Regions from separate parts of the Glutamicibacter sp. HZAU genome, predicted to be linked through region 1. Evidence: predicted binding sites of a transcription regulator. Region 1 holds the regulator's gene; each other region holds the start of a gene.
What was found. Region 1 encodes Rex, which represses fermentation and respiration genes when NADH is low (regulators of the CRP and FNR family bind a similar motif). Its sites were predicted from a motif close to CTTGTGAANNNNTTCACAAG; they were not measured.
Positions count from the first base shown of each region.

Region 1 (10,428 bases):
CATTCCAACCGACAAAGAGGTGGGGAAGATTACCTTGGCGGTACGCCTTGGCGAACACAACGCCCGCCTGAGCTATGTGCTGATGCTGGCGATAGCCATCCTGCTGCCATTGCTGGCCACCGGCGACTTCCCGTGGATGTGGCTGATCCTGATTACCTTCATTCCCGCGGCAGCGCCATCGTTGCTGATGCTTCGCGAACAGCGGCTTCCCAAACTGGTGCTAGTGCTCAAGCAGACCGGCATTGTGAATATGGTCTACGCGGTGCTTTTCGCCCTGGCGATCGCCATCGAGGTTCTGGCCTAGGTTCCAGTAGTGACTGCATAAGACGATGGGCTGGCCGGATCATGCGATCCGGCCAGCCCATCTCGTTAATTGCCGTGCCGGCCAGGGTGGTTGGCTGGGCCTTGCAGTTCTTGATTGACCTGCGTAGCGGGAACTACTCGGCGTGAGGCGCCTGCTTGCGCTGCGATTCGTCGAATTCATCCTCGACAGCTTCGTCGTCCAGCTGCTTCTTGGTCTTGTTGGCCGAGGTCTTGTTGAAGGCGTTGCGGATATCTTCGTTCGCCCGTAGACGAAGTTTGTTGAAGAAAAGGTAGGCCACCGCGAAGGCCACGATGAGGCCAATAATTCCAGAAACGAAGATTGGCCACCTCAGACCCCACCAGAGGCCCAGGAAAACGGCGAGGAATACGCCTAGGCGGATAACGGTATATTTCACGAACTGCATAGTCTCAAGTCTACCGATGAACCTGTGAACAGGATTATCACTAGAATGGAAGCATGGTCCGCTTTTTAATTTTCGCCGCAGTGGTTTCGGTTGCTTTGACGATTTTCACCCTGATCGAATGCGCTCGTGCAGAACGCAGCCGCATCCGGTCATTGCCTAAGCCTGCGTGGTTCGCGGTCATCATCCTGCTTCCGCTCCTCGGAGCCGGTTTGTGGTTCCTCCTGGGGCGCCCTGCAGCATCTCATGATGCCCCGGCGCAGAAGTCCATGGCTCCGGACGATGACGAGGATTTCCTGCGCCAGCTGGAGATCTGGCGCCGCCAGCAGCAGCGTGAAGCCGACTTGAAGGCGCGTGAGCAAGACCTCACCAAACGCGAGGATGCGCAGAAGGCCGACGACGCGAAACCAGCCAAGCCGGAGGCCAAGGAGCCAAAGCCCAGCGCGGAGCACAAGAACAACCCAGAAGGCTCAGACAGCGCTTCGCCTGACTCCGAGTAGCCCTCTCGACCTGCCGGGGTTCCCGGCAACCAGCCCAGCACGCCTAGCCAGCGCAGCTGGGCTTTATTTGTGCCCTGGAGCCCCGGGCAACCGGGTGGCTGGATTATGCCCCGGACCGCTTCTCCGGGCTCCGGACGGGCTCAATGGGCCACTTGCAGGCTACTTGCGCCTCAGCTGGACACAGCGCCCTGCACTGCGCGGTTAAAACGCTGCGAGCGGCCTCCCATGAAAGGGAAACCGCTCGCAGTGCAGATTTCTTTTGGGTCTAGACTCCGGCGTAGGAGTGCAGGCCGTCGAAGAAGATGTTCACGATGGTGAAGTTGAAGACCACGCACAGGAAGCCGATGATGGACAACCAGGCCGAGCGTGGACCCGTCCAACCGCCGGTGGCGCGTGCGTGAAGGTAGCCTGCGTAGACCACCCAGATCACGAAGGACCAGACTTCCTTTGGATCCCAACCCCAGTAACGGCCCCAGGCGGCTTCAGCCCAGATCGCTCCGGCGATCACGGTGAAGGTCCACATCACGAAGGCGATGGTGTTGATGCGGTAGGCGAAGTTCTCCAGTGCGCCGGCGCCCGGCACCACGCGCATGAAGGGCAACTTGTCCTTCTGGCCAGCGGCCAGGCGGTTCATGCGGGCATGCTGGATCAGCTGCAGCACGTTCATGGCGAAGCTGATGGCGAACAGCGCCGAAGCCAGCACCGCGATGGAAACGTGGATGACGATCCATGGCGACTGCAAAGCGGGAACGAGGTGGCCCACCGGTGTGGGGAAGCCGATGGTGGCACCGCACAGCATCAAGGTCACCAGGCCGGAAATGAAGGATCCCATGAAGCGCAGGTCCTTGAAGATCAGCACCAGCAGGTACACCAGGGCCACCAGGAAAGCACCGGTCGACAGGAACTCGTACATGTTGCCCCACGGCACGCGGTGCGCTGCCATTGCCCGGGAAACCACTGCGCCGCCGTGCAGGACCGCTGCCAGCCACATCAGCACCACGGCAATGCGGGCCATCGGACGCTTGGATGACAGCTGGGTGTATTCCATCTTGTCGGTCACGATGTGCTCGCCGACGTTATCGGCACGCGCGGCGGCGCCCCTGCGGGCACGGGCCTTGGTGCCCACCGCGGCACTGCCGGCGCTGACCAGCAGTTCCTCGTCGCGCTTGAGCGCCTGGGAATCCATTTCGCTGATGGACTTGTTGGTTTTTGCCAGGTCCAAGGCGAAAATGATGAAGACGACCCCATAGACCATGGCGGCCAGCAGCATGAACAGCTGGCTGTATTCACCCAGCGTTTCATTAATAGGCGCTAATGCCCCTGCGTTATCCATTTACGGCTCCTTGGTTCTGCTCCTGGCTTGCCAATGGCCAAGCCTTGTCAAAGATCTTTTGTAGTTCTGCGGCTTCGCGTTCCAGACGCGGATCCTCGCCACGTGCCAGCAATGCGTATTCGATACTACGCTTGCCGTCCTCATTCTTCAGCTTCACCCAAACGCGGCGACGCGGGGTGAACAGCGAGATCGACAAGCCGATCAACGCCAGAGCCGAGGAGATGCCGATCGGCAGCTTGCCCGGGTCGTGGTTCACATCCAATGCCACATAGCGCTTGAGGTCGTCAAACGTGATCGAGCCCTTGCCGTCGGGCAGCTCGTAGGTTTGCCCGGCTTCGAGGATGATGCCGCCGGCATCCAGATCACGGCTGTTCAGCGGCTCCATCTTGTCGGTGTCCAGCACGAACACGTTCTGCGGGTTGCCGTCATCCAGTCCGAGATCGCCGAAGTACGAGTTCAGGTGCAGCTGCGGGTTGATGGCGTTGGGGTCGCCGGAAATGCCGAAGCCGTTCTCGTCCACCAGCGCGGTGGGCAGCAGGAAGCCTTGGAAGCCCAGCTGCGAAGGTTCTGCGTCCGGCACCTTCAGCACGAACATCGAGGTGTAGACCGAGTCCTGCGGGATGGAGACCGCCGGGCCGGAGTAGGCGACGTTGCCGTTGCCGTCCTTGACGGTAATCACCGGGGCGTAGCCGTTGCCGACCAGGTAGACGTCGGCGCCCTTGATGCGCAGCGGGTGGTTGACCTTCAGCTCCTGCTTCACAGGCTCCGCGTCTGCCGATTCGCGCACCTGCACGTGGGCGGTGAAGTCCAGCGGCTGGCCGAAGTGGGATTCTGATTCGCGGTCGAAGACAATATCGAACTGGTCCAGGGTCACCGCGTAGCCCGGGAGGTTATCGGCGTTGAAGTTCGTGCCAGGGGTGAAGGAATCATAGGCGACCAGCGAGTTCACGAAGGTTTCCCCTTCGACGACGACGCGCTGTCCGGTGTAGCCCAGGGAGCCGCCGATCGCCGCGGAAGCAAGGACGCCCACCAGCGAGATGTGGAAGAGCAGGTTGCCGATTTCGCGGGTGTACCCGCGCTCGGCGGCCACCGAGGCACCGATGGCATCCTCGCGGCGCTCGACGCGGTAGCCGCGCTTCTTCAGGATCCTGAACGCATCATCGATGACCTGCTGGTCGTCGGGCGTATCGGCTTCGCCTTCGAGAATTTCATGCGTGCTGTACTGGGGCAGGCGGTCCAGGCGCGCAGGGGTCCGCGGTGGCGGGGTGCGCAAGGCCTTGGCGTGCTTCTTCACACGCGGGAGGATGCAGCCGATCAGCGAGATGAACAGCAGGATGTAGATCGCGGAGAACCACACCGAGGAGTACACGTCGAACATCTGGAAGCGGTCCAGCCAGGGGCCGGCGGTGGTGTGCTGATCCAGGTACTGGGCGACAGATTCGGGGTTGGCATCGCGCTGCGGGAAAATAGAACCCGGCACGGCAGCGACAGCGAGCAGCAGCAGCAGGAACAGTGCTGTGGGCATCGATGTCAGCTGGGTCCAGATCCAGCGCATGGAACCCACGAATCCCAAGGCAGGCGCGTCGCCGGTTCCCTTGGACTTCCGTTGTTGTTTCGCCATTAAATTGGCAACCTCACTTCATTGGCAAACCAGTTTTGCAGTTCTGCTACCCATGTTCCCCAAAGCCCCGTCACCATGACCAGGCCCAAGGCAATGAGCAGTCCCCCGCCCAAACGCATGATGAGAACTTGGTGCTTGCGGAAAAACGCCAACGCCTGCATGCCGCGCTGCAGCCCCATTGCGATAAGGATGAAGGGCAGGCCCAATCCGAGGCAATAGAACACGGTCAGCAAGGTTCCGCGGCCCACGTTCGCGTCCACTCCGGTGGACATGATCAATACCGCGCTCAACGTCGGGCCGATGCACGGCGCCCAGCCCAGCCCGAAGGTCAGCCCCAGCACCGGGGCGCCCCACAAGCCGGCAGGCGGTTTCTTATGGATCTTGCGATCCCGCTGCATCCAGGAGAATCCGCCCATGAAGACGACGCCCATGAAGACCACGACCAACCCCAGCGCCTGGGTGACCCAGGACCCGTTGAACCGCAGCCACGCGGACGCCTGGCTGAAGAGCACGCCGGCGGCAATGAAGACCACGGAGAATCCCAGGACAAAGAGCAGCACGCCGGAGACGATCCGGCCGCGGCGGTGGTCCTTCAAATCTGCGCCGGTCAAACCGGTGACGTAGCCGAGATAGCCCGGCACAAGCGGGAGGACGCAAGGCGAGAGGAAGGAGACCAACCCAGCCAGCAGGGCCACGGGTGCGGCCAGGAGCAACGACCCGTCCAGGACGATGTCGGCAAAGGGATTAGAGGTCACTGATCAGCTCACAACTCTTCGGTCAGAGCGGTGCTGATCAATGATTTGAGGGTCCCCGGCTCCACGGCACCGATTACGCGGGCACGGACACGGCCCTTGCGGTCCAGCACCAGCGTGGATGGCACGGCTTGCAGCGGCACGTACTTGGTCATCGCCAGCTGGATCTCCCCGGTCGTATCCTGCACAGACTCGTAGGGAATATCGAAGGTGCGTTCAAAGGCCTTCGCGGCTTCGGCTTCGTCGCGTACGTTGACGCCGATGAATTCGACCTTCTCGCCGAACTCTTCGGCAATTTCCTTCAGATCCGGCGCTTCGATGCGGCACGGAGCGCAGGCGGCGTACCAGAAGTTCATGACTACCGGCTTGCCCTGCCACTGCGTGAAGTCGATGTCCGTGCCATGGTACGTTGTGGCCTTGATGGCCACCGGTTCGCTGCGCTTGGAGACTTCGTATTCTTCCACTGCACCGTCGCCGGCAATGTAGTTCTTGCCGTCGCCGCTGTTCGCTTGCGCGGTCAGCGCATCTTCGTTGCCGCTGCAGGCAGCCAGCGGCACCACAGCGGCGGCAACCATCAGCGAACGCAGCATGGTACGGCGGCTCAACGGGCGAGGATTAGGCACGGGATCAGTCATTTTGCTTTAGGCTCCAGGGATATTCGCCGCGCCGGCAAGCAGCTCGGGGCACGGTTCGGTGTAACGCACGGAGACCAAATCGTCTCCCTCAAAATCAAAGCTTGTGATGGATGCCAGCGTGCACTCTCGCTGGCGTGGATCGTGCCACAGACGCTTCTTCTCGGCGGCTCGACGCGTCACCCAGATCGGCAACTGGTGGCTGACGATGATGACCTCGGAGCCTTCGCCGTGATCGGCGACCGCTGCCTTGCGATGCTCGTCCATGGCCTGGCGCATGCGGGCTACCTGTTCGACGTAGGCTTCGCCCCATGAAGGCTTCAGCGGGTTGACCAGCAGCGGCCAATACTTCGGCTGGCGCAGGTGCTCGGCGACCTTGGACAGGCCTTCGAGCTTGTTGCCCGCTTCAATCACCCGTTCGTCGGTGTGGATCTGCAGGTCCAAGGCCTTCGAAGTCGGCGCGGCAGTCTGCTGGGCACGCAAGAGCGGGGAGGCTACCAACCGGACCACATTGCCGCCGTCTGCCTGGCGCTTGGCAAAATATTCGCCTGCCGCATCGGCCATCTGGAATCCCAATTCCGAGAGCCCGAAGCCGGGGATCCTGCCGTAGAGCATACGGTCAGGGTTGAAAACTTCCCCATGGCGCAACAAATGGACAGTCGATAAAGGCATGTTTCCAGTGTCTCAAATAATCGATGCAAATTAGCCATATTGTGGCCACCGTCAACTATTCACAGGACACGCATTGGAATCCCATATGGAAAAACCATCCTTTCGGAGGGGTTGCTCACAATCACCTGCCACTACGCTTGGTAAATAAGATAGTTCGACCCAGAAGGATGCATGATGAGCGACTACGATCCTAACCAGCCGGGCCAGCCCTACAACCCGAACACTTCGGGCCAGAGTCCATCGCAGAACCCTTACGGCGAAAACCCCTATGGCCAGCAGCCCTCGCCATATGGCCAGAACCCGTACGGCCAGAATCCGAATCCCTACGGGCAGCCGCAGGCTCCAGGCTACGACCAGTATGGCCAGCAGGGAGGCTACGCTGGCGTGCAGCCGCCGACCGAGCGTCCGCGGACCTTGGCTATCGCCTTCGGCTTGATCATGCTCGCCGGCATTTTCAGCGCCCTGGCCAGCTGGTTGATGGCCAGCTCCAACATGATGGCGAACATGATTGGCCAGCAGTGGTCCTTGGTCCAAGAAGAGTTCCAGAAGCAGATGCAGAGCACCCCTGGCATGGAACAGGATCCGATGGTCGAGCAGATGATGGCCAGCCCTGAAGCCTTCATGTCCCAGGTCAATTCCATGATGTCGAGTTTCGTGATTGTCGGCATGATCATCACCTTGGGCCTGTACTTCCTGGTGGGCTTCTTCGTTGGCCGCGGCGTCGGCGCCATGCGCATTATCGCCACGATCCTCGCTGCGATTTCGCTGCTGAACCTGGTGACGACTGTTCCAATGATCAGCATGTTCGCCGACACCCAAGCCGGAATCATCAACGCCGTCTACGTTGTGGGCATCTTGCTGGGCGTCGCCGGCGTGGTCTTCTCCTGGCTGCGCCCGTCTTCGCAATACATTGCGCAGCGCCGCCAGGCCCGCCTCGCGGGCTTCCGCTAAACCCTTGGCCTTGCAGTTCCGCTAGGCCCCGCAAGAACAATCAAGGCGTAGCCGCGTCATCCCATCGGAGGATGATGCGGCTACGCCTTTCTGCTTGCCGGAGTTTCAGCCTTGGACGGCGAGGTAGGCAAGGATCTGCAGTTCGGTGGACAGGTCGACGCGACGCAGATTCATTCCCGCTGGTACGCGCAGAGGCTTCGGCGCGAAGGAGAGCACCGAGCGGACCGATAGCTCGGCCAGTTCGTAGACCAGATCCTGCGCGGCTTCTCCGGGAACAGCCAGGACAGCAATGTTGATTTCCTCGCGTTCCACAACAGCAGCCAAGTCCGCGATGGCTTCCACATGCAGTTCGCCGACTGCGCTGCCCACCAGAGCTGGGTCGACATCCAGGATCGCCTTGACGTTGAAGCCACGGGTCCTGAACCCTGCATAGCCGCTGAGCGCGCGGCCGAGGTTGCCTGCGCCGAGAATGGCCACACGCCAGTCCTGGTTCAAGCCGAGGGTGCGGCTGATATGTTCTGCCAGCTCGCGGACCACATAGCCCACTCCGCGGGTTCCGTAGGATCCCAGCCAGGATAGGTCCTTGCGCAAGATGGAGGGGTTAACGCCGGCTTCCTTGGCCAGCACTCCGGAACTGGTGCGTTCCAGGCCTTGGGCTTCCAGGGCGTTCAGCGCGCGCAGGTATTGGGTCAGTCGAGCCAGCGTGGCCTCAGGCAGGACCCGGGCTTCAAGCTCTGACATCTTCGTTCTCCCGCACTTTTCGGTGCTCTGGACGAGCACAACGCATATTCATGATTTCCGCAGCGGCTAACTGCGCAGCAGCCGTTCGAGACGCTGTGCGTCGATGTGCCAGAAGTCGCGGACTGCTCCGTCGATGAGCAGCACCGGCACTTCTTCGTGGTGCTTTGCCAGCAGTTCAGGGTGCTGGTCGATATCGAGTTCGGAAAACTCCATATTCAGCCGTCCAGTCACCTCGGCCACGGTTGCGCGTGCCGCGTGGCACAGGTGGCAGCCTTCTCGAACCAATAGCTGGATCTGATGCAAAGTACTCACCTGCCTATAATCTCACGAGCCGTAACCACGCTTGAACTTGGCGATGAAATAAACTGGATCAAATGCCTTCCATCGATCCTCACCCCAGCCCGAATTCCGCCCTGGCTCCGGAAACGGTCGCCGCTTTTTTCGATGTCGACAACACGCTTGTGCGCGGCGCCTCGCTGTATCTGCTGGCGCGGAAGCTGCATGAGCGCCGTTTCTTCCAGTTCCGCGAAATCCTCTGGTTCGCGCTCAAGCAGCTGCGCTTCGCCGCCCGAGGCGAGCACCTCGGGGACATCCACCAGATCCGCGACCGTGCGTTGATGATGGTTCGCGGGATTCCGGTGTCCGAGATCGAGAAGATAGGCAACGAGATCTATGACGAATACATCGAACCGAAGCTGTGGTCCGGGACGGTAGCCATTGCCCGCCAGCATCGGACGGTGGGGCGCGAAGTCTGGCTGGTCACCGCCACTCCCCTGGAAGTGGCGAATGTCATCTCGGATCGCCTGGAACTGACCGGCGCATTGGGCACCGTAGTGGCCAGCGAAGACGGTTTCTACACCGGAGCGCTGGCCAGCCCGATCCTGCATGCCGCGGAAAAGGCCCAGGCTGTGCGTTCCTTGGCGAAGGCTCGCGGAATCTCGCTATCGAAGTCCTGGGCTTACTCGGATTCCTACAATGATGTTCCCCTGCTTGAAGCCGTGGGCCATCCGGTGTGCATCAATCCCGATGCACGCCTGCGCGCCTACGCCAAGCGCCGCGGCTGGCAGGTCTATGACTTCCGCACCGGCCAGCGGGCCGCCAAACTGGGCCTGAAGGCCGCTGGCGTCCTCGGCGCGCTCTGGGCTGCCCGGCGTTCGTTCCTGCGCCGTTCCGGCTCTTAGGCGGGCATTGAGCGGTTTCTTGGATAAAGCAATCGCCACCGTTCAGCAGTTTCACTGTGAAGCGGTGGCGATGATTGCCAAGCGGCAAATGCTCAGAAGCAGATTTACTTCTTGTTGCGACGCTGGTGGCGGGTCTTGCGAAGCAATTTGCGGTGCTTCTTCTTCGACATACGCTTGCGGCGCTTCTTGATAACAGAGCCCATAGTGGTTCCTCACAAACTAAATAAATGCGTCAACCCCAAACGCCTGCTTGCGCGCGAGCACAAGGACAAGGTTGACCGGACGTTAAACGTTCCTTAACAGATTACCCGCTTTTCGGCCATGCTCTGACCATCGCGCGGACTATCGACCGTAGGAACCGGTACCGTGCTGCGGATCAATGGCCGCGGCATTCAGATATGATTCCACGGCGTTTTCCGGAACGCGATAGGAGCGACCGAACTGAACAGCTGGCAGATCACCGGCGTGGATCAGCCGATAAACGGTCATTTTGGAAACACGCATCATGTCGGCGACTTCGGCCACAGTCATGAATCGGGCTCCGGCAAAATTCTGTTTATCCGTCATGCGGGATATTCTCCTGACGCTGATCTCTAATTCGTCGCGTTATTTTAGCGAAGATGAACTTACACGACTTTGGATCAACATCGGCGGTTCAGGTTCACGTTCGCTTTGTACTAGTCTAATCGCACTTTTGTAACTTTTGCATCACGAAACACACCGGTGACCGTCTGAATCACATATTTCGATGCCAGAACGAGACAATCCGCGTGGATTCACCGGGGTTCCGATGAATCCGCGCGGATTGCAACAAACTGAATTACTAGATGACGCCCTGTGCGAGCATGGCGTCAGCGACCTTCACGAAGCCTGCGATGTTGGCGCCGGCGACGTAGTTGCCTGGCATGCCGTACTCGTCTGCAGTCGCTGCGCAGCTGTCGTGGATGCCGACCATGATCTCAGTCAGGCGGCGCTCGGTGTGCTCGAAAGTCCATGCATCGCGGCTGGCATTCTGCTGCATCTCCAGGGCCGAGGTGGCAACACCACCAGCGTTGGCAGCCTTGCCCGGGCCGAAGAGCACTCCGGCATCCTGGAAGATCGACGTTGCCTCAGCGGTGGTAGGCATGTTGGCGCCTTCGGCGACGGCAATGGTGCCAGCGGCGACCATCTTCTTCGCAGCCTCGGCACCCAACTCGTTCTGGGTTGCGCAAGGCAGCGCCACGGTGCCTTCAACGTCCCAGACGCTGCCGCCTGCGACGTACTTGACCTTCTTGCTGCCACGGCGTTCGGCGTACTCGGAGATGCGCCCGCGCTCGACTT
Region 1 covers NZ_SCKZ01000007.1:15,669-26,096, reverse strand. The annotation lists gene EKH49_RS12070 (1,4-dihydroxy-2-naphthoate polyprenyltransferase) at 1-304, shown strand, start outside; gene EKH49_RS12065 (DUF4229 domain-containing protein) at 438-728, opposite strand; gene EKH49_RS12060 (PLD nuclease N-terminal domain-containing protein) at 782-1,225, shown strand; gene ccsB (c-type cytochrome biogenesis protein CcsB) at 1,491-2,558, opposite strand; gene resB (cytochrome c biogenesis protein ResB) at 2,551-4,179, opposite strand; gene EKH49_RS12045 (cytochrome c biogenesis CcdA family protein) at 4,179-4,934, opposite strand; gene EKH49_RS12040 (TlpA family protein disulfide reductase) at 4,943-5,566, opposite strand; gene EKH49_RS12035 (histidine phosphatase family protein) at 5,573-6,235, opposite strand; gene EKH49_RS12030 (hypothetical protein) at 6,410-7,186, shown strand; gene EKH49_RS12025 (redox-sensing transcriptional repressor Rex) at 7,292-7,966, opposite strand; gene EKH49_RS12020 (glutaredoxin family protein) at 7,994-8,239, opposite strand; gene EKH49_RS12015 (HAD family hydrolase) at 8,302-9,108, shown strand; gene EKH49_RS12010 (30S ribosomal protein bS22) at 9,213-9,311, opposite strand; gene EKH49_RS12005 (helix-turn-helix domain-containing protein) at 9,451-9,675, opposite strand; gene gdhA (NADP-specific glutamate dehydrogenase) at 9,932-10,428, opposite strand, start outside.

Region 2 (10,428 bases), on a different contig from region 1:
ACCATCCACTAGGACATCGGTGACTTCGGGCCGCTGGGCGAATGGCTCAAGGACAGACAGTCCTGCCACTTCGTGCTGCAGCGATTCCAATGACTGGGCGGCGCCCTGCGATCCCAGGGCCACGCCCGAGTCATGGACGGCTCCGGCCAAGGCAATCGCGTCGAGCTGCCCGCCGGTGAGCAGTGCCCGTTCACGCACTGATTCGAGAATCTTGGCATCGAGCACGGGCCCGCCCATTGCTGGGCTGGCATTGTGGCTGTGCCGTCCCGGGCTCATGGGTGCTGCTCCTTCACCTGCGGTATCAGGCACAGGTTGGACAGGTGCTGGCGCAGTGCCCGGGATTTGAAACTGTCGAAGAGCTGGCCGCGCTCCAGGGCCTTGCTGATCCGCGGAAGGACAGGGACGGCGCCAAGTATCTCCGGAAAGCCTTGAGGGGTGCAGCGCAGTTTCTGCTCCCCGCACAGCACCACTTCCCCTGAAGCTGGCACGGTCATGGAGCTGGCGGTGGCGATATTCCGGTCGATGAACTGGTTCATCACCAGCCGTTGCGGATGCGGTGCACGTCCAGCATCCACCACAATGAGATCGAATCCTTGCCGGGCCGCAGCGAGCAGCCGAATCACCAGCTGGTCTTCCAGCTCCTGCGTTCGGTTGGCGCGGGACCAGGTCAGGATGGCTGTATCGCGCAGTTTCGGCAAAGTTTCGGCCAGTTGATGGGCCGCCAGCGCACCGCCGGATTGCTGTAATTCCTCCCAGCCGATTCCGATAGGCGGCTTCGCGCACACCAGCGGCCACGCTCCTTGGGAATGCGGATCCAAATCAATCATGGCGCTGCGCAGTCCGCTGAGTGTTCCAGCGTGCGCCAGCAGCAGGGCGAGGGTTGTCGTCCCCAACCCTCCGGCCGTGGAATTCAGCGCCAGCGTGTGCCCATGCCCTGCCCGCATGGCCCAAAGGCCGAGGTATTCGCCCAGCCATTGGCTGGCCGATGGCAGAACCGCCACCCGCGCCTTGGGAATCCTGCTGGCCAGAGACCAGATGAGGGCCTCGCTATCCTCCAAGCCGACCAGCACATCTACCGGCCGGCTCGTGTTTTCGGCCAGTGCTGCCATGTCGCTGCCCCACAGCACCGGCCCCGAACCATCGCCGGGCAAAAGCTGCGGGTCTGCGCATTGGTTGATTCGCACCGCCGCGCCGACCGCGATCACCGCGCATCGCTCAATAATCCGCGCGTCGTTGCTCACGATGGTGCAGACCGGTTCATCATCCGCAGTGCGTCCACCAGCTGCCGGCGCGCTGGTTCTCTTCGGAGGCAGCTGCTCGAAATCCGATTCCGTCATCACAAATCGTTGCGCAACCTTCAGCGGCTGGGCCGATGGGGATTCTGATAGCCATTTCATGCATCGAGCGTGGCACCCATCCAATCATTTGCGTGCGGCCAGCCAACCGGCTGGGGATATCGTCCACTGGCACGGCACAATAGATCCATGAGTGCCATCGCCTTCCTTGCCGCCGACCCTGATGGCTATGCCCTCATTGACCTCCGCGACCAGCTCACTGGCAACTCGCTGCAGCCGGTCTCCTCTGTTTCCCGCGAAGAGCTGGCTGGCTTTGTCGCTGAAACCGAGGCACGGCATTCGCCCCGCTGGGCCATGCTCCGCACCACCCCATGGATGCAGCCGCTCGCGGCAGCCGGGGTTTTTCTGGCTAAGGCCTACATTCTCTCCTTGGCGCAGCGCATCCTGCACCGTTCCCCGCTGAGCACGAAGACGCTCGATGACTTCAACCTTGAACAGCCAACCCAGGGCAGGGAATGGGCCAACCAGGATGCGCTCTTCTCCGCACCTGTCACCGGCGAGTCGCTGGCCGAGCTGATCTCCATGTACCTTGCCCAACGCGACGCACTGCCGCAAGAACCCGATGCCCGCCGTCGGCTGGAATTATTGATCCATGCAGAATCGGTAGGCGCCGTGATTGCTTGCGAGATGGAAGAGGCCGGCTTGCCGTGGGATGAAGCCGGGCACCGCGCCCTGCTGCGCGAGCAATTGGGCGAACGCGTCTCCGACTACGGACGACCTCCCAAGCTGGCTGCCAAGGCCCAGCAGCTGGCTGAGGCGTTGGGCAGTCCCGGGCTCAATCCCGATTCGCCGCAGGAAATGCTGCGCGCCCTGCACAAGGCCGGCTTCGCGGTGAGCTCGGTGCGGGCATGGGAACTTGAGCAGATCAAGCATCCGCTGATTACCGAGGTCCTCGAATACAAGAAGCTCTCCCGCCTTGCGAGTACCCACGGCGATGCCTGGCTGGATCAATGGGTGGAAAATGGCAGGTTCCATCCGCACTATGTGCTGGGAACCGTCATTTCAGGACGCTGGGCGGCCTCAGGTGGCGGTGCGCTCCAATTGCCGCATTCCATCCGGCAGGTCGTTCGCGCCCCAGCAGGTTCGATCTTTGTGGTGGCCGACGGCAGGCAGCTGGAACCGCGCATCCTGGCGGCCATTTCCCATGACCAGCAGCTGCAAAAGGCTGGCCAGCAAGACGATCTGTACCAGTGGTTGCTGGATGCCAAGCTTGTCGCTTCGCGCGATGAAGCCAAGCTGGGAATGCTCTCGGTCATCTACGGCGGAGGTGGCGGTGCTTCGGGCACCGTCGGCGCGGCGCTGACCCGCAGCTTTCCCACCGCCATGCGTTTTGTCGAACAGGCGGCGCAGGCTGGCGAACAGGGTGGAGGCGTGCGCAGTTTCCTTGGCCGCGGCTGCCCTCCCGCAGATGAGCAGTGGCTGGCGGCGCAGCGGGCCACCAGCGATGAGGCATCGCAGCGGGCCGCTGACTCCGCGGCGCGGGCCCGTGGCCGGTTCACCAGGAATTTTGTCGTGCAGGCTACCGCGGCCGAGTGGGCCTTGGTGTGGATGGGCCACGCGCGCCACCTGATCCATCAGGCCGGGTGGAGCCGGAGCTGCCGCCAGGTGTTCTTCGTCCATGACGAAATTGTCTTCGAATGCCCCACCGAATTAGCCGGGCAGCTGCAGGAGCTAATCCGCCACGCGGCGATGCTGGCCGGACGCTCGCTGTTCGGCCAGGCCTCGCCGCGTTTCCCGGTCAGCGTTGCGATTTCAGGGAATTACGCGGACGCGAAATAGCGGGCCTCAGGCCATGCGCAGTTCGCGCCGGTTGTCCCACGGACGGGTCCACCCCAGCTCGTTGAACAGCCGGTCCAGCACGATCGCGGTGAAGCCCCAGATGATCCGGTCTTCGAAATCGAAGGCCGGGGACTTGAATTTGCGCGTGCCACGATGCACCACGCCGGTCAGGCGGTTCTTCGGATCCAGCAGGTGCGCCACCGGGGCGCGGAACACCCCAGCGCTTTCTGCCGGGTCTGCCGGATACACCTCGGATTCGGTATGCCACCACCCAAGCACCGGGGTGACCAGGAAGTTCGACACCGGCAGTTCGGTTTCCCCCAAGGTGCCCAGTACTTCGATGCCGGCGGTATCCACGCCGGTTTCTTCCCATGCCTCGCGCAGAGCGGCGCTGGCAACGCTCGGATCCTCTTGGTCGATGCCGCCGCCGGGGAAGGCGATCTGCCCGGCATGCTTGCGCAGGGTCGCTGCCCGCTCCACGAACAACAGGTCCAGGTCGTCCATCTGGGACTGCGGTTCCAGCACTGCCTCGCCGGCCGCGCCGAACAGGATCAGCACCGCGGCCCGGCGCGCGGCACCGAGCTCCATCTCGTTCATCACCCACTCGTTGGGCAGCCGCTGCGTTGCCCCGACCTGCGCCGTGTGGCGGGCGATGACTTGTTCCAATTCCAAGCGTGCGCTCATGCGTCCAATCCGTATCCTTCAGCCCTCAGCTCGCGGCGAGTTGCTCCGGCGATCATTTTCGCCAGCAGTTCTTCCCGTCCTGGTGCAAGCTCATACTTGAGCAACGCTTTGGCCTTGGCCGGTATTTCCTCGCCGATGCCGTACGACGGGCACAGCTTGGCGATCACGCACGCCCCGCAGGCGGGCTTGCGCGCATGGCAGACGCGCCGGCCATGGAAGACCACCCGGTGGCTGAGCATCGTCCAGTCGCGCTTCTCGAATAGTTCACCCACCGCGTGCTCGACCTTCACCGGGTCGGTTTCAGCGGTCCAGCCCAGGCGGTTGGCCAGCCGCCCGAAATGGGTGTCCACGGTGATTCCGGGGACGCCAAAGGCATTGCCCAATACGACGTTGGCGGTTTTGCGTCCCACTCCGGGAAGCTTCACCAGCTCGTCGAGCTTGGCTGGCACTTCGCCGTCGAAGCGTTCCACCAGCGCAGCGGATAGCCCGAGCAGCGAATCCGTCTTGGCGCGGAAGAAGCCGGTGGGGCGGATCAGCTGCTCAAGCTCGGCACGCTCGGCTTGGCTCATTGCGAGGGCGTCGGGGAAACGGGCGAAGAGCGCTGGAGTGATTGCATTGACCCGCACGTCGGTGGTCTGCGCCGAGAGCACGGTGGCTACCAGCAGTTCGAAGGGAGTCTCGAAGTCCAGCTCGGGCACCGCGTAGGGGTAGGCCTGCGCCAGTTCCCGGTTGATCTTGCGTGCCCGGCGCTTCAGCCCCAGCTCGGTTTCATTCTCAAGTTTCTTCGCCACGCTTTAGATCGTGTCATGAGCGCGCTGGGTTTTCACCCCGGAACACTGCCCCGGCATGCTGTTCATCGCGTTCAATCCACCGCTTGGCGCACAAATTACCCGATTTCCGCTATCGCAGTGACACAAAGCACACCTTCATCCTCCGAGGCTGTAACTTTGATCACAGAGAAACATTTGTGACTACGTGGAAGGACGCGAACACAGTGAGTGATTCGAAGACCCTGGACAACCTGTCGACCGAAACCCGCTCCTTTGCCCCAAGCAAGGACTTCAGCGATCAAGCCATCGCCACCCAGGCCCGCTACGACGCAGCCAAGGAAGACCGCTTGGGCTACTGGGCGGACCAGGCCCGCCAGGTATTGGACTGGGACACCGATTTCACCGACACCCTCGACTGGTCTGAAGCGCCGGTTGCCAAGTGGTTTGTCGGCGGCAAGCTCAACGCTGCCTATAACGCACTGGACCGCCATGTGGAGAACGGCCGGGGCGACCGCGTGGCCATCTACTTCGAAGGCGAGCCGGGCGATACCCGCAGCTACACCTACGCACAGCTGGCCGAGGAAGTGAAGAAGGCCGCCAACGCCTTCGAGTCCCTGGGCGTGGCCAAGGGCGACCGCGTCGCCGTCTACCTGCCGATGATCCCCGAAGCGGTGATCACCATGCTGGCCTGCGCCCGCATCGGCGCCATCCACTCGGTGGTCTTCGGCGGCTTCTCCGCCGACGCGCTGCGCAGCCGCATCGACGACGCGGACGCCAAGCTCGTGGTCACCGCCGATGGCACCTGGCGCCGCGGCAAGCCGAGCCCGCTGAAGCCTGCAGTGGATGCCGCCCTGGAAGCACCGGGGCACACCGTTGAAAACGTGCTGGTGGTCAAGCGCAACGGCGAGCCTACCGAATTCAGCGCGCTGGACAAGTGGTGGGATGACGTGGTCGGCAACGCCGCCACCGAGCACACCGCGGTGGCCCACGACTCCGAGCACCCGCTGTTCGTGCTCTACACCTCCGGCACCACCGGCAAGCCCAAGGGCATCGTGCATACCACCGGCGGCTTCCTCACGCAGACCGCGGTCACCCACCGCGACACCTTCGATTTGCACCCGGAAACCGATGTCTTCTGGTGCACCGCAGACATCGGCTGGGTCACCGGCCACTCCTACGTCACCTACGCGCCGCTGGTCAACGGCGCCACCCAGGTGATCTACGAAGGCACCCCGGATACCCCGCACCAGGGCCGCTGGTGGGAAATCGTGGAGAAGTACGGCGTCACCATCCTGTACACCGCGCCGACCGCCATCCGCACCTTCATGAAGTGGGGGCGCGAGATCCCGGACGGCTATGACCTCTCCTCGCTGCGCGTGCTCGGTTCGGTGGGCGAACCGATCAACCCGGAAGCCTGGATGTGGTACCGCGATGTCATCGGCTCCAACAACGGCAAGAACGGCGAGAAGAAGGAGCACCCGGCTCCGATCGTGGACACCTGGTGGCAGACCGAAACCGGCGCGCACATGATCGCGCCGCTGCCGGGCGTCACCGCCACCAAGCCTGGCTCGGCCCAGGTGGCAGTCCCGGGCATCGCCATCGACGTGGTGGACGAAGCCGGCGAATCCGTAGCCGACGGCGAAGGCGGCTTCCTGGTCATCCGCGAACCATGGCCGGCCATGCTGCGCGGCATCTGGGGCGACATGGAACGCTACAAGGACACCTACTGGTCCCGCTTCGAGAACATGTACTTCGCCGGCGACGGCGCGAAGAAGGATGACGACGGCGACATCTGGCTGCTGGGCCGCGTGGATGACGTGATGAACGTGTCCGGCCACCGCCTGTCCACCACCGAGATCGAGTCTTCGCTGGTCGCCCACCCGTACGTGGCCGAAGCCGCGGTGGTCGGGGCGAAGGACGAGACCACCGGCGAGGCAGTGGTCGCGTTCGTGATCCTGCAGACCGAGCCTGCCGAGGGCGAGGATGTCGTGGCGACCCTGCGCAACCACGTGGGCAAGGACATCGGCCCGATCGCCAAGCCGAAGCATGTGCTGGTGGTGCCCGAGCTGCCCAAGACACGCTCGGGCAAGATCATGCGCCGCCTGCTCAAGGACGTGGCCGAAGGCCGCGAGGTCGGCGACGCCACCACGCTCTCGGATTCGACGGTCATGAGCCAGATCGCGCAGTCCATGGGCAAGTAGCCGCTGCACGCACTGCCGCAAGAGCCGCCGTTCATCTGCACCGCTGGTGCGGAAGAACGGCGGCTTCTTGTATTACGGACCCGGCGCAACGACGCTGGATTATGCCTGCCGTGTAATAGATTTGGGTTCATGACTGAGAACGCATCGAACACCATCTTGCTGCTCAACGGCCCCAATCTGAATCTGCTGGGCACCCGGGAACCGGAAATCTATGGCCACGACACGCTGGCCGATGTCGAGCAGCTGGCCCGTGACACCGCGGCCGCCTACGGCCTGGAGGTGCGCGCGGTGCAGTCCAACCACGAGGGCGTGCTCATCGACGCGATCCACGAGGCCCGCACGACCGCGGCAGGCATCATCATGAACCCCGGTGCGTTCACCCATACTTCGGTAGCGCTGGCCGATGCGATCAGCGGCGTGCAGCTGCCCGCCATCGAGGTGCACATCTCCAATGTGCACAAGCGCGAGGCCTTCCGCCACCATTCCTATATCTCGCCGGTAGCCAGCTCGATCATCATCGGTGCGGGAGTGCACGGCTACAAGCTGGCCGTGCAGCAGCTCGCGCATTTGCTCGGCAAGTAGCCGCAGGCATCAGCCGGAAACGCAGTCGCCGGTCTTGATGCTGGTGCGCCGCTGGCTGCCGAGTTCCAAGGCTTGCTCGATCTCTTCGAGACTCAGGGCGAAGCCAACCTCGTCATCGCTGCGGGATTTGGCGAAGATCAGACCCACCACGTCGCCGGATTCATCCAGCAGCGGTCCGCCGGAATTGCCCTGCGCCACTTCCGCGGTGAGCTGGTAGACCGAAATCCGCGACGGGTCTTCGCCATAGATGTTGGCGATGGAGACGAAGGCGCGCGAGGCGATCAGCGCTCCGCGGATCTGCTGCGGTCCGCCCGACGGGTGGCCGACGAATGTTGCCGAGTCGCCACGCATCAGGTCATCGGTGGCCAGGTCGATGGGCTCAGCCTGCAGTCCCTCGACGTAAAGCAGCGCGATGTCCGCCTGGGGATCGAAATAAACAACCTTTCCGCGGTGAACTTCGTCACCGCCGACCTCCACGGTTGCAGCACTCAATCCTGCCACCACGTGTGCATTCGTCATGACCAATTCGTGGTCGACAACGAAGCCCGAACCGGTCAGGTTAACGCCGCACTGCACGGCGGTGCCGGAGATCTTGGCCGCCGATTGCGCGGCTGCCAGCTGCAGGTCGTTGGCGGCCCATTCGGTGTCCACTGGCGCCTGCACCGGAGGGGCGAAAGGCTCCAGGAACGCGGGCAGGGTTTCAGCGATCACCTTGGAGCGTGCGGTGGATATGGCCGCATCGACAAACTCGGGTGTCAGGCCGCGAATCGTGTCGATCATCTTGGACTTGCTGATCTCCAGCGAAAGCCTCGGGATACCCATGCTTGCCGTGGAAAAGGCCAAGCCACCAATGATTGTTGCGGTGATGAACACCGACAGCACGCCACCGGCGATGCGGTCTGCGGCACGCAGGAAATCGACATTCATCCAGTGCCTGATCCGGGTCGCGATCACCCGTCCCAGCGCTTGGCCGAGGATGATCAGCACCGCGGCGGTGGCGATCATCAGTCCGACACGCCACCACGGATTCGTGGCAAAAGTGGAGACCAACGGGATCGCGAAGAATGCGGCGACGCCACCGACGAGCAGGCCGAGCATGTCGCCAACTGTCAGGAGGAAACCTCGGCGAACTCCAACGATGAAGAACATCAGCAATACAGCGCAGATGACTACATCGAGCCAGCTGAAAATTCCCAGCACCCAGACCCCAGTTCATTCATAAAGTTCGTATAGACCCAAGGTACCCTTAGAAGCTGATGGATTTCTGCGAGCAGATTCGCGAGTTTTAGTCGAATGTGCGTGATTTTCGACATTTTCTTGGTTAAACCACGTGTGGAAACTGTCACATTGTTACCGAATACGGCACAATGAAGTAAGCGCCTACTACTGTTGACAGGAGATTTAATGGATATCGAGGTACTGCGTCGCGCGCCACTGTTTGCGTCGCTTGGTGATGAAGTTTTCGCCGCGCTAACCGAAGAATTGACCGAGGTTGATCTGTCCCGCGGTGCATCGGTGTTCCGTGAAGGCGATCAGGGTGACCGTCTGTACTTCATCGTTTCTGGCAAGATCAAGCTCGGCCGCACCTCTTCGGATGGTCGCGAGAACCTGATTGCTGTTCTTGGCCCGGGCGAACTATTTGGCGAAATGGCCTTGTTCGATCCACACCCACGCAACGCTACCGCCACCGCCGTGTCGGAGACCCGCCTGGCTGGCCTGAGCCACGAGAACATGCGCAAGGCTATCCTGAACTCCCCTGAGGTCTCGATCCAGCTGCTGCAGGCTTTGGCTGCACGTCTGCGTCGCACCAATGAGTCCCTGGCCGATCTGGTCTTCTCTGACGTTCCTGGCCGCGTTGCCAAGGCGCTGCTGGACCTGGCTGACCGTTTCGGCCGCCCGGCTACCGACGGCATCCTGGTTGCCCACGAACTGACTCAGGAAGAACTGGCCCAGCTGGTTGGTGCTTCCCGCGAAACCGTGAACAAGGCTCTGGCCGAGTTCGTCCAGCGCGGCTGGCTGCGCCTGGAAGCACGCGCCGTCGTGATCCTGGACATCCAGCGCCTGCGCCAGCGTTCGCGCTAAAGCACGACAAAGCATTTCAGGTCGAAAATCCTCAAAGGATTTTCGGCCTGTTGTGTTTTAAGCAGTGTGCTCAGTGCCCGGCAGTGGTCTGCCACGGCCGGGAGGACTCGGCGCTGATGGATCCCAGGACTTCCAGGTAGTAGATTCCATCGCGCACCAGCAGATCCGGATGCTTGAGGTTCAGCGATCGCGCCCGCGAGAGGTAGGCGATCACTCCGTTGGCTTCCGCCATGGCTTCCAGGATCATTTCCACTGCAGGGTAGCTGATCTCCGAGAGCGTGAGGTTCACCGTGTTGGGTTGGCCAATGCTGTCCCCCAGCTCGCTGGTGCCGCGCTTTGCCAAGATGTCTCCGGCAGCAGACCAACGTCCCCATTTTCCTTTGCCACGCAGCAATGAGGCTTCCTGGCGGTTCGGCACGGTGGCGGTGAAGTACCAGGTGTCGAAGCGGCGCAGGGCAAAGTTCGGATTGAGCCAGTGCGATACAGGACGCAGAAGGTCGGTACGCAAACCGAGTCCGCGGCGGCGCAGGAATTCGTCAAAGGCAAGATCTTGTCCGGCGATGGCTTCGCGGGCGGTCATCCAGTCTTCGGCATCGGTCATTTCAACGACGGATTGCTCGTCGGTTCCGGCCAGCAGGATCCCGGTCTCTTCGAAGAGCTCGCGAATGGCGCAAACAAGATAGGCCTGGACCAGCTGCTGATCCAGCAGGTCCATGCGCTTGGACCATTGGGACAGGCTCGGGCCGAACCATTGGTAGGTGGCACGGTCGCTCGTCTCATGGCTGCCGCCCGGGAAGGCTACGTTGCCCAGAGGAGAGCCCCCGGGGCGATAAGTCAGGTAGGTTTCCACACCGTGGGAGGAATCCCTCACCAGGCACACCGAGGACGCTCGCCGCGGGGTACGCGGGGTGCGCGAACCGAAAGAGAACCAGTTCTCGGCGGTGGCAATCTGATGCGGCGGCAGGTCGAAGAGCC
Region 2 covers NZ_SCKZ01000008.1:164,515-174,942, reverse strand. The annotation lists gene EKH49_RS13800 (TadA family conjugal transfer-associated ATPase) at 1-276, opposite strand, end outside; gene EKH49_RS13795 (hypothetical protein) at 273-1,397, opposite strand; gene EKH49_RS13790 (bifunctional 3'-5' exonuclease/DNA polymerase) at 1,485-3,134, shown strand; gene EKH49_RS13785 (NUDIX hydrolase) at 3,141-3,818, opposite strand; gene nth (endonuclease III) at 3,815-4,609, opposite strand; gene acs (acetate--CoA ligase) at 4,813-6,789, shown strand; gene aroQ (type II 3-dehydroquinate dehydratase) at 6,919-7,371, shown strand; gene EKH49_RS13765 (MarP family serine protease) at 7,381-8,571, opposite strand; gene EKH49_RS13760 (Crp/Fnr family transcriptional regulator) at 8,776-9,453, shown strand.
Region 2: EKH49_RS13765 (MarP family serine protease) is a predicted target of Rex. The motif match lies at 8,701-8,720, and genes of this name have one in related genera.

Region 3 (10,428 bases), on a different contig from region 1:
GTTGGTGCAGGCGAAGGATCCGGTTTCGAGCCGTACTTGTCTCTGGTTGGCGAGGCGGGAGATTCCGCAACTGAAATCGTGCTGACTCCGCTGATGGGTGTGATGACCGCACTGGTGCTGGCGTTCATGCTGGGCCTGGGGCTCACTGCCTTCCGTTCCACCGTGCTCTTCCGTGGTGCCGTGGAATTCCGCAGCATTATCGAAATGGTCATCCGCCGCGTGATTGTTCCGGCGCTGCCGCTGTTCATCTTCGGCATCTTCCTGGACCTGTCCGCCGCCGGTGACGCCGTCGTCGTGGTCCAGAAGTTCCTCTTCGTTGCAGTGATTTCCTTCGTGCTCACCCTGGTGGTCCTGCTGGCGCAGTACACGATCGCTGGCGCGATGAACAAGCGCAACCCGCTGGCTGCCCTGTGGGGCATGCGCAATGCGTACTTCACCGCATTGGGCACCTCGTCGTCTGCCGCAACTATTCCGGTGACGCTGGAATCGGCCAAGAAGAATGGCGTGGCCGACGCCGTGGCTGGCTTCGTGATCCCGCTGTGCGCCACGATCCATTTGTCCGGCTCGATGGTCAAGATCACCTGCTTCTCCATCGCCGTGCTCTTGCTGACCGGCGGCGAAGTGTCCTTCGGCGCCTACCTCCCGTTCATTCTGATGCTGGGCGTCATGATGATCGCCGCCCCAGGCGTGCCTGGCGGCGCTATTGCGGCCGCTGCTGGCCTGCTCTCCCAGATGCTGGGCTTCGGCGAGGTCGAGGTCGGCCTGATGTTCGCGGCCTACATTGCACTGGATAGCTTCGGCACCGCAACCAACGTGACCGGTGACGGAGCGCTGGCCATGATCATGCACAAGCTGACCCGAGGCAAGCTCGGCACCCAGCCGCAGGATCCCGAGGACGAAATCGTTGAACTGGCAGATGGCACCGAATCGGAAGACCACAAGCTGGCCTAACCCGCTTGCCGCACAAGCATGAGCATCGATGCCCGGTACCAGACTCGCAGGTACCGGGCATCGATGCTTTGTTCTGCCGGCGACCAAGCCGGACCAAGAAGAAACCCGCCCAGCGGCCGAACCTGGACGGTTCGGACGCTGGGCGGGTTTGCGCTGCCGTAACGGAAGCAGAAGTCCTAGATCCACATGGCCGGGTCGATGTACTCGGCCGGGTCCACCGCTGGCTTGTGCTCTTCAGGCCGGCGCGGACGGTTCTGCGCAGGGATTCCGGTGACGATCGATCCTGCCGGGGCATCCTTGACGACAACGGCGTTCGCGCCGATTGCCGAGTCGGCACCGATCACGATCGGCCCCAGGACCTTGGCCCCTGCGCCGATGACCACGCGGTCCCCGATGGTCGGGTGGCGCTTGACCTTGGCCAGCGACCGGCCGCCGAGGGTCACCCCGTGGTACAGCATCACGTCGTCGCCGATTTCGGCCGTCTCGCCAATGACGATGCCCATGCCGTGGTCGATGAAGAAGCGGCGGCCGATGGTCGCGCCGGGATGGATCTCGATGCCGGTCAGTGCGCGGTTCGCCTGGGAGAGCAAACGGGCTGGCCATTTCAGTGCCGGGTTCTGCCACATCTTGTGGGCCAGCCGGTGCATCCAGATGGCGTGCAGCCCGGAATACACGAAGAAGTTTTCGGGATCGCTTCGCGCTGCCGGATCGTGCTGGCGTGCGTTAGCCAAATCCTCACGCAGGCGGGAGATAAAACTCATGAATACTACCTTAGTGGTTGCGGTTCGCTGCGGGACAATCCGCAGATGTCACACAGCAAATCGGCGCGAGCTGCACCGATAAAGGTCTCTCAATAGACCCAACGGTGGCTCACGCCGATTTATTCTGCTTCTGCAAACCTGCTTAGCCGCGGATGTCATCGAAGAGCAGCGTGGAGATGTAGCGCTCACCGAAGTCGGGGATGATCGCAACGATCTGCTTGCCTGCATTTTCCTCGCGTGCGGCGACCTGAACTGCGCCCCATACGGCTGCACCAGCGGAGATGCCACCGAGGATGCCTTCCTTGACGCCCAACGCGCGGGCGGTCGACACCGAATCCTCGATGCTGGCATCCAGGACTTCGTCGTACAGTTCGGTATCGAGCACCTCTGGGATGAAGTTCGCGCCCAAGCCCTGGATCTTGTGTGGGCCCGGCTTTCCGCCATTGAGGATTGGGGAATCCTTCGGCTCCACTGCCACGATCTTCAGGTTCGGATTCTTTTCCTTCAGGTAGCGGCCTGCGCCGGTGATCGTTCCACCGGTACCGATGCCGGCAACCAGGATATCGACCTTGCCTTCGGTATCGGCCCAGATTTCCGGACCGGTAGTGTCTGCGTGCACCTGCGGGTTCGCGGTGTTGGCGAACTGCTGCGCCCAGATGGCGTTATCGGAGGTCGCAACGATCTCCTTGGCCTTCTCCACGGCGCCGCGCATGCCATCGGCGCCCGGAGTTAGCACGATCTCGGCACCGAAAGCGCGCAGCATGACTCGGCGTTCGGTGGACATGGTCTCAGGCATGGTCAACACGACCTTGTAGCCGCGAGCCGCGCCAACCATGGCCAGCGCGATGCCGGTGTTGCCGGACGTGCCCTCGACAATGGTGCCACCTGGCTTCAACGCGCCCGATGCCTCGGCTGCATCAACGATGGCCACGCCGATGCGGTCCTTGACGGAGTTGGCCGGGTTGTAGAATTCCAGCTTCACGGCAATGTTGCCTGGCAGGCCCTCGCCGACGCGATTCAGGTTCACCAGCGGAGTGTTGCCGACGACTTCGGTGACGTTGTTGTAGATCTTGCCCATCTTGTATGCAATCCTTACGTGTACTTTATGCAGCCGCAGATAGTTGCGGCGAAATAACTGCTGGAATCTGGCGTAACCGCCGGACACCCATCGGGTTCACAACTAACCCTAATAGGCCTAAAGCGCGACTAGGTTTCGTTTAGCCATTGAGCGTAATATTTCCTGACTTTTGCGAGCTTTGGATCGATAATCACCCGGCAATATCCGACTTCTTGGTTTTCGGAGTAATAATCCTGGTGAATTTGCTCGGCAGGATAGAAATCTTTCGACTCTTCCAGCGTGGTGACGATCGGATTGGGGTATACACGCGAGAACTTGTCGATGGCGGCCTCGAAAAGTTCGCGCTGTGCATCGTCGAGCGGGAACATCGCCGAGCGGTACTGGGTTCCAACATCGTAGCCCTGGCGGTTCAGCGTGGTCGGGTCGTGCACGGTGAAGAACATGTCCAGGATGACGTCGGCCGGAACCACTTGCGGATCGAAGATCACCGCGACACCTTCGGCATGCCCGGTGGTGCCGCTGCAGACTTCGCGGTAGTTCGGATCCTTGGTGTGGCCGCCGATATATCCGGAAATTACCGCGTAGACGCCACGCGTGCGCTGGTACACGGCATCCAAGCACCAGAAGCAACCGCCAGCTAGCACGAAGGTGCTCAACTTGGTGTCCTGGACATCCAGGGTCGGGGTGAATTGATGAGGTGACTGAAGGCTGAGAATACTCACACAGTTCACAACGTTGCGGCGTTGCATTCTGTTCCATCCTCATTGGCACGGCGTAGTCTGGTTGGTATGCAGAGCAAGGCAAATAACTCGCAAGACCTGGGGAAGAGCAACGTTTCCCCGGAGGCCTCGACGCTCAAGCCCGTTACCGAAGAAAAGCCAGAGCAGCCAGTGGAAGACTCCTCGGCTGCGCAGACCACCCTGGGTAACGTCCTTGAAGCCGCCGAGGAGCTTTGGCCAAAGTCATTGGCCGAAGATTGGGATGCCGTTGGGCTGGTCACCGGGCGAACCGGCCAGCAGATTTCCAAGATCGTGATGGCTGTTGATCCAACGCTGGAGGTGATCGAGGACGCAATCGAGCGTGGGGCCGATCTGCTGATCACTCACCACCCGCTGCTGTTGCGCGGAGTCACCCAGGTTGCCGGCACGACATTCAAGGGCGAGGCCATTCACCGCCTGATTGAATCCGGTACCGCATTGCTGACCGCGCACACCAATGCCGACAGTGCCATCGGGGGCGTCAACGACGCGCTGGCCGATGCCTTCGGGCTCAAGGACTGCGTGCCGTTGGTGGAGTCCAAGGACGGGCTGCCCGAGGAAGGCCTGGGACGGGTGGGCTTCTTGGAGAAGCCGATGAAGCTCGAAGATTTCGCGGAACGCGTCTACACCGTACTGCCGGCCGTAGCCGGCGGAGTGCGTGTCGCCGGAGACCGCAACGGAATCATCCGGAAGGTTGCCCTGTGCGGCGGCGCCGGCGATTCCCTGTTCGATGCGGTGCGCTCGCACCAGGCCGATGTGTACGTAACCGCCGACCTGCGCCATCACCCGGCAAGCGAAGCGCGCGAAGCTGCCAATGGCGGCTTCCCTTACCTGATCGACGTTTCCCACTTCGCTTCGGAATGGGTCTGGCTCTCGGCCGGTGCCCGCGCCTTGGGCAATGTGCTGAACGATCTGGGACATGCGGTGGAAATCGAGGTATCCCAGGTGAATTCCGATCCTTGGGACTTTGTCCTGACTCCATAGCCGGAGTTTGGCATGCTGCACCACGTAGAGATCTGGGTGGAGGATTTGGCAGCCAGCACAGCATCGCTGGGCTGGCTGCTGACCCGTCTGGGCTACACGGCCAATTCGCAATGGGCCAACGGCATCAGTTATTCCTGCGGCGATTTCTATATCGTCCTGGAATCAGGTCCGGATGCGAAGAAGCAGCGGCATGACCGGCTGGCTCCAGGGCTGAACCATTTGGCCTTCCAAGCCGGCACCAGGCAGGCCGTCGACACGTTGGCCGCCGAAGCGCTGGAGCGCGGTTTCAGCCTCATGTTCGCGCAACTGCACCCATACGCCGGGGGAGCGCAGCACTATGCGGCCTATTTGGAGGATGCTTCCGGATTCGAAGTCGAACTGGTTGCAGCGCAGCGATGATGCCATGCAGGCCTAGCGGAATTGCCCGGCCTGCACGGCATCATTCGCTGTCGCAACGCGCTCAGGCGGCCTGCTTCACGGTGGTGAACTGGTGGTCTTCTGGCAGCAGGATGTTCAAAGCCAGGCCCTTCTTGTCTTCCACCAGGGACGCTTCCCACTTGGTCTGGACCAGGTCGAGCAATTCTCCAGGGTTCTTCGGTTCGACCGGCTGCTCGACCAGGAAGCGGGCGACTTCACCGCGGGTGTGCTTGGCGAAGTGCGAGACCACTTTCGGCGTTCCGTTGCGCATCTGGAACACGTTGACCGCAACGGTGTTGCCATTGGCTGGCTTGTAGGCGGCTGCGTAGGTGCTCGACCGGGCGTCAACGATCAGCTGGCTGCCGGCCGCCTCATCGAGTACCGGGGCCAGCCGCTTCTTCCACCAGGTGGCCAGCTTGCCCAGCGGCTCGAGCTTGACCGACATGGACAAGCGGTAGGGCGGAATGCGATCGCCAAATCGCACGGCCCCCCACAGCGCGGAGATCACGATGACGGATTCGTCGGCACGCCGCCGCGCGGCTTCATCCAGGCTCGCGTAGTCCAGGGCTTCGAAGAGCACCCCCGAGTAGATGTCGTGCGCCTTGGCGGCCGGCTCGGTGTGCAGGTTGATATTCCGAGCTACCTCATTGGCCAGCGAAGCTCCGACGCCCAGCAGGTCCATGGCATCTTCCCTTGCTGATACTTCTGCCAGGGCGTCGAGCATGAGGCGGCGTTCGGCAGAGAGCTCCGGGAAAGAGAGTTCTTCGATTTCGAAGGGAGCTCCTTCGACGTGGGCGGTCTTGCCTTCGGAAGGCGGCAACAAAATAAGCACGCTCTCCAGCTTATCGGAGTCCACCTGCTGCTCTGCGACGGCCATGTCCCCGCCGTGGCGACTCCGGCTGTGAGCGATCCAGTGTTCGAAAGTGGTCCGAAGGCTGTCCTGAACCGATTAGACTGGTAGTGAATGGGATGGCCAGACGGTCGCGTGGCAAGCAATTGTCCCGAGGAACGTCCGGGCTCCACAGAACAGGGTGGTGGGTAACGCCCACTCGGGGTAACCCGCAGGCTAGTGCCACAGAAAATAGACCGCCAGGTTTTCCTGGTAAGGGTGAAACGGTGGTGTAAGAGACCACCAGCACCCCAAGCGATTGGGGTGGCTAGGTAAACCCCACTCGGAGCAAGGTCAGACAGACTGCGTTATGAGGGCTGTTCGCCCCATGCAGTCGGGTGGACCGCTAGAGGCTGCCGGCAACGGCAGTCGTAGATAGATGACCGTCCCGCTTCGGCGCGACAAAACCCGGCGTATCGGCCATCCCATTCATTAATTCCTTCGCTGCATCCAGCCCTTCATTCCTGATCACACGGCCCGGCCCTTGCCCGCTCGTGAGATGATTCACAGTTCCCGATCCGCGCTTTTTCAGCGCACGGTCTAGAATGGATCATGTACTTACGAGGATGATCCTGTTACCTCGTGCCACCGCAAAAGCAATGGTGCTTCCCACGGTGCCAACCGACTTCATGGATCTGCGAGTCGGCTGAATTGGAAGGATTTTCTGTGACCCAGCAGTCTGTCGTTGCCCAGCAAGAATGGAGCGGGCGCGAAGAGCTCGCCGAGGCCATGATTCCACTGATCGGACGTCTGTACCGCAAGAACAATGTGGTGACCTCCGTCTACGGCCGCAAGCTGATCAACCAGTCCGCCATCGACATCATCAAGGCCCACCGCGTCGTGCGCCGCATCGATGGCGAAGAGCTCGACCTGAACGACACCAAGGCGATCCTCGATGCCATCGAGTCCCTGAATGTCGGCTCGGTCTCCGTTGATCTCGGCCGTTTGAACAAGAAGTTCAAGGAGTCCGGTTCCGCTGATCTGAACGCCTTCCTGGCTGATGAATTGGGCGAGAAGGTTGGCCAGGCTGGCGCAACCGACGCAGAACCGCAGGATGTCGTGCTGTACGGCTTCGGCCGCATCGGCCGCCTGCTGGCCCGCATCCTCATCGAACGCGGCGGCTACGGCCTGCGCCTGCGTGCCATCGTAGTCCGCAAGGGCGCGGAGAACGACTTGGTCAAGCGCGCCTCCCTGCTGCGCCGCGACTCGGTGCACGGCCGCTTCGACGGCTCGATCACCGTTGACGAGGAAAACAACACCATCCTCGCCAACGGCACCTTGATCAAGGTCATCTACTCGAATGACCCGACCACCGTTGACTACACCGAGTACGGCATCGACAACGCCATCGTCGTTGACAACACCGGCCGCTGGCGCGACGAGGCCGGCCTGTCCCAGCACTTGCAGGCCAAGGGCGTTTCCCGTGTCCTGCTGACCGCACCGGGCAAGGGCGACCTGAAGAACATCGTCCACGGCATCAACGATTCGTGGATCACCGCAGAAGACAAGATTGTCACCGCTGCATCGTGCACCACCAACGCCATCACCCCTGTGCTGAAGGCACTGAACGAGAAGTTCGGCGTTACCCACGGGCACGTGGAAACCGTTCATTCGTTCACCAACGACCAGAACCTGATCGACAACTTCCACAAGGGCGAGCGCCGCGGCCGCTCGGCAGCGCTGAACATGGTGATCACCGAAACCGGTGCCGCCAAGGCTGTTGCCAAGGCCCTGCCGGAGTTCGAAGGCAAGCTGACCGGCAACGCCATCCGCGTTCCTACCCCGGATGTCTCCATGGCGATCTTGAACCTCAACCTTGAGAACGAGACCACCAAGGAAGAGCTGAACGCCTACCTGCGCGAGACCTCGCTGACCTCGAACCTGCACAAGCAGATCGACTACATCGATTCGCCTGAGGTTGTTTCCACCGACTTCGTCGGCTCGCGCCGCGCTGGCATCGTTGACGGCCTGGCCACCATCGTGTCCGGCAAGAACGCTGTCGTCTACGTTTGGTACGACAACGAATTCGGCTACTCCTGCCAGGTAGTCCGCGTCATCGAAACCATGGCCGGCACCCACCCAGCTGCAGTGCCTGCACTGAAGGCAGAAGCCGTCACCGCCTAGGACCTCAAGGGTTTCAGCTGAAGGGGCCATCCCAACGCATTGCGCGCTGGGATGGTCCCTTCTTGAGTTCTGGGCCTGCGATAGGAACGGTCTTGCCGGGTTTTCCTGATGCACACTTTTCCGCGTCGTGGGCAGGACCGGACGGGGGTCCAGTATTCCCGGGGGTCGCTATCCTGTTTCATGCACACAGAACCCGTTGCCAGAGGAAGTGCCCTGTGCAAGGCTCGGGGCATGATGCGATCAACGAATCCGGCACTGAACCACGGCGGGAGGCCCGCGGACATGTCGCTGTCCATGGATGATGACGCGCAGCCAATCCGGATGCTGTTGTTCATCCGGCAGGGCTGGGGTCTAGCCGAAGATCTCTCGCTGCCCCAGCTCAGCCCGGTTCCCGAGAAGGGATCCTCGGCCCTGCCGGACGAAGCCGACCGGGACCTGTGGGAGCAACGGTGGATCCAGACCTGGTCGAACGCGTGGGCGGGAAAGGCGCAGGGTGCCCACCGCATCCCCGGGCTGGCGGCAACTACCGCGGCAACCGGTTCAGCCACCGGCAATGATTTCTGGACCCAGCAGTACGGCGACGAGGGGATCGACCTCATCGCGTTCGAGCAATGGGAACAGATGTTCGATCCGTGGTTGGGATTGAATCCAGAACCGGTGCTGCGCAGCACGGAGGTCCGGCCGGTGCTGGTCGCCGCCTGGGAGCGCGGGTTGACGGATCTCATCGTGGTGCCGTGGGCCGGGTACTGCATGCACCGGCTAGGCGATTCACGTCTGGTAACCTCCTTCGACACCGCCGCCAACTGCTCCCTGCTCAGGCAGGCGCTCGCCGAATGGATTCGCGCCCCGCTGAAGTGAGGCGTCGCCCGTTGCTGCGGCAGTCTTACGTCAACGACCATCTGCACATCAAGGCGAGGCATGGCGGCTGCGGATCCGGAGGCGCATCCGCTGCGCCGGACTGCTAGGCTCTACGCCATCGGGGATTGGATCGAGGTGGACCGATGGACAGGACCAGGGTACTGGCAGTACGCATGGCCAGCCAGCTTCTGCTGGAACCGGCAGAATCCACGCTGCAGGCCGCCAAGCACATGCTCGCCTTCTAGTCCCAGGACTTCGCTGCAGGACGCTACGGGCTGGCCCAGCGCTCGACAGCCCAAGAATCACGCCAGCGGGTCGACGCGCTGTTCACCGGCGGCCAGCTGGTCCGGTCGTGGATCATGCGGGGCACGCTGCACATCTGCGTCGCCGAGGATCTCCGGTGGCTGGCACGCTCAAGCCGTGAACGCACCCTGCGCTCAGCAGCCGCACGCCTGCGCGGACTGCAGATCGACGCGCAGGTCATTGACCAGGCTGCCGGCGTCATCAACTCGCATTTGCAGGAGGCTAAACAGGCCAGCCGAACCGAGCTCTTCAACGTGCTGAACCGGCACGGAATCGAGACGGACAAGCAACGCGGCTTGCACCTGCTGCAGATCCTCGCCCTGGACGGTTTGATCTGCCTGGGGCCCACCCCTGATGGTGCAAAGCTCACCGCCCAGGACTTCGTGCTCGTCGATCAATGGATCGCACGGCACCGGGAACCAGCGGATCCGCTGGCGGAAATATTGCGCCGCTATCTCAGCTCCCATGGGCCAGCCACCATCCGCGACGCAGCCTGGTACGCGGGGCAGACGCTTACTGCCATGAGAACTGCTGCCCAAGCCCTTGGTGACGTGCTGGTCAGCGCAGGCAACGATGAGCGAGGAGAAAACTATTGGGTCATTGCCGGAAGCCTGGCCCACCGCGAGCTTGAAACGCCGCAGTCCACCCGGTTGCCGCTGCACCTGCTGGGTCCCTTTGACGAGTACTACCTGGGCTATGCGGATCGGGCGCTGGCAGCCGATGAGCAGATGGCCCAGCAGATCCTGCCCGGCAAGAATGGCATGTTCCTGCCCTTCTGGCTTGAACAAGGCAGGGCGGCAAGGCTCTGGAATGCAGAAGCAGCGCCGACCGATCAACTCGGTACGGCGCTGCATCAGCGGTATCTGGACTTCAAGACCGCCCGGTAGGCGGCCGCCTGCCAGGAGGGACTGGGCCTAGTGGCCGAACGGATCCTCATCGGTCCCCGGCAGCCAGGTGTTGCCCGGGACGCCCCAGCCAAGAGCCTTCTTGGCCTTCTTCCACTTCTTCTCCCAGCGCGGCTGCAGCTTGTCCACATACAACAGGCCATCCAGGTGGTCGTACTCGTGCTGCATGATGCGGGCGAACCAGCCATGGGCCTCAAAGGAGATCGGCTGGCCGAACTCGTCGAAACCCTCCACCTTGGCATAGTCGGCGCGCTGCAGCGGGTAGTTCAAGCCGGGCGCGGACAAGCAACCCTCTGAATCCTCATCCGGGTGGGCAGGAGCCTGCGAAACCTTCGAAAGGGTCAACTTCGGGTTGATCACCACACCACGCTCGGGAGCATCGTCCTGGTCTGCGAAGACG
Region 3 covers NZ_SCKZ01000004.1:190,526-200,953, reverse strand. The annotation lists gene EKH49_RS07670 (dicarboxylate/amino acid:cation symporter) at 1-951, shown strand, start outside; gene epsC (serine O-acetyltransferase EpsC) at 1,128-1,712, opposite strand; gene cysK (cysteine synthase A) at 1,855-2,790, opposite strand; gene msrA (peptide-methionine (S)-S-oxide reductase MsrA) at 2,919-3,446, opposite strand; gene EKH49_RS07650 (Nif3-like dinuclear metal center hexameric protein) at 3,579-4,532, shown strand; gene EKH49_RS07645 (VOC family protein) at 4,545-4,931, shown strand; gene EKH49_RS07640 (YaaA family protein) at 4,993-5,781, opposite strand; RNA gene rnpB (RNase P RNA component class A) at 5,915-6,270, shown strand; gene EKH49_RS07630 (glyceraldehyde-3-phosphate dehydrogenase) at 6,505-7,962, shown strand; gene EKH49_RS07625 (hypothetical protein) at 8,194-8,820, shown strand; gene EKH49_RS07620 (winged helix DNA-binding domain-containing protein) at 9,096-10,010, shown strand; gene def (peptide deformylase) at 10,038-10,428, opposite strand, start outside.
Region 3: EKH49_RS07630 (glyceraldehyde-3-phosphate dehydrogenase) is a predicted target of Rex. The motif match lies at 6,330-6,349, and genes of this name have one in related genera.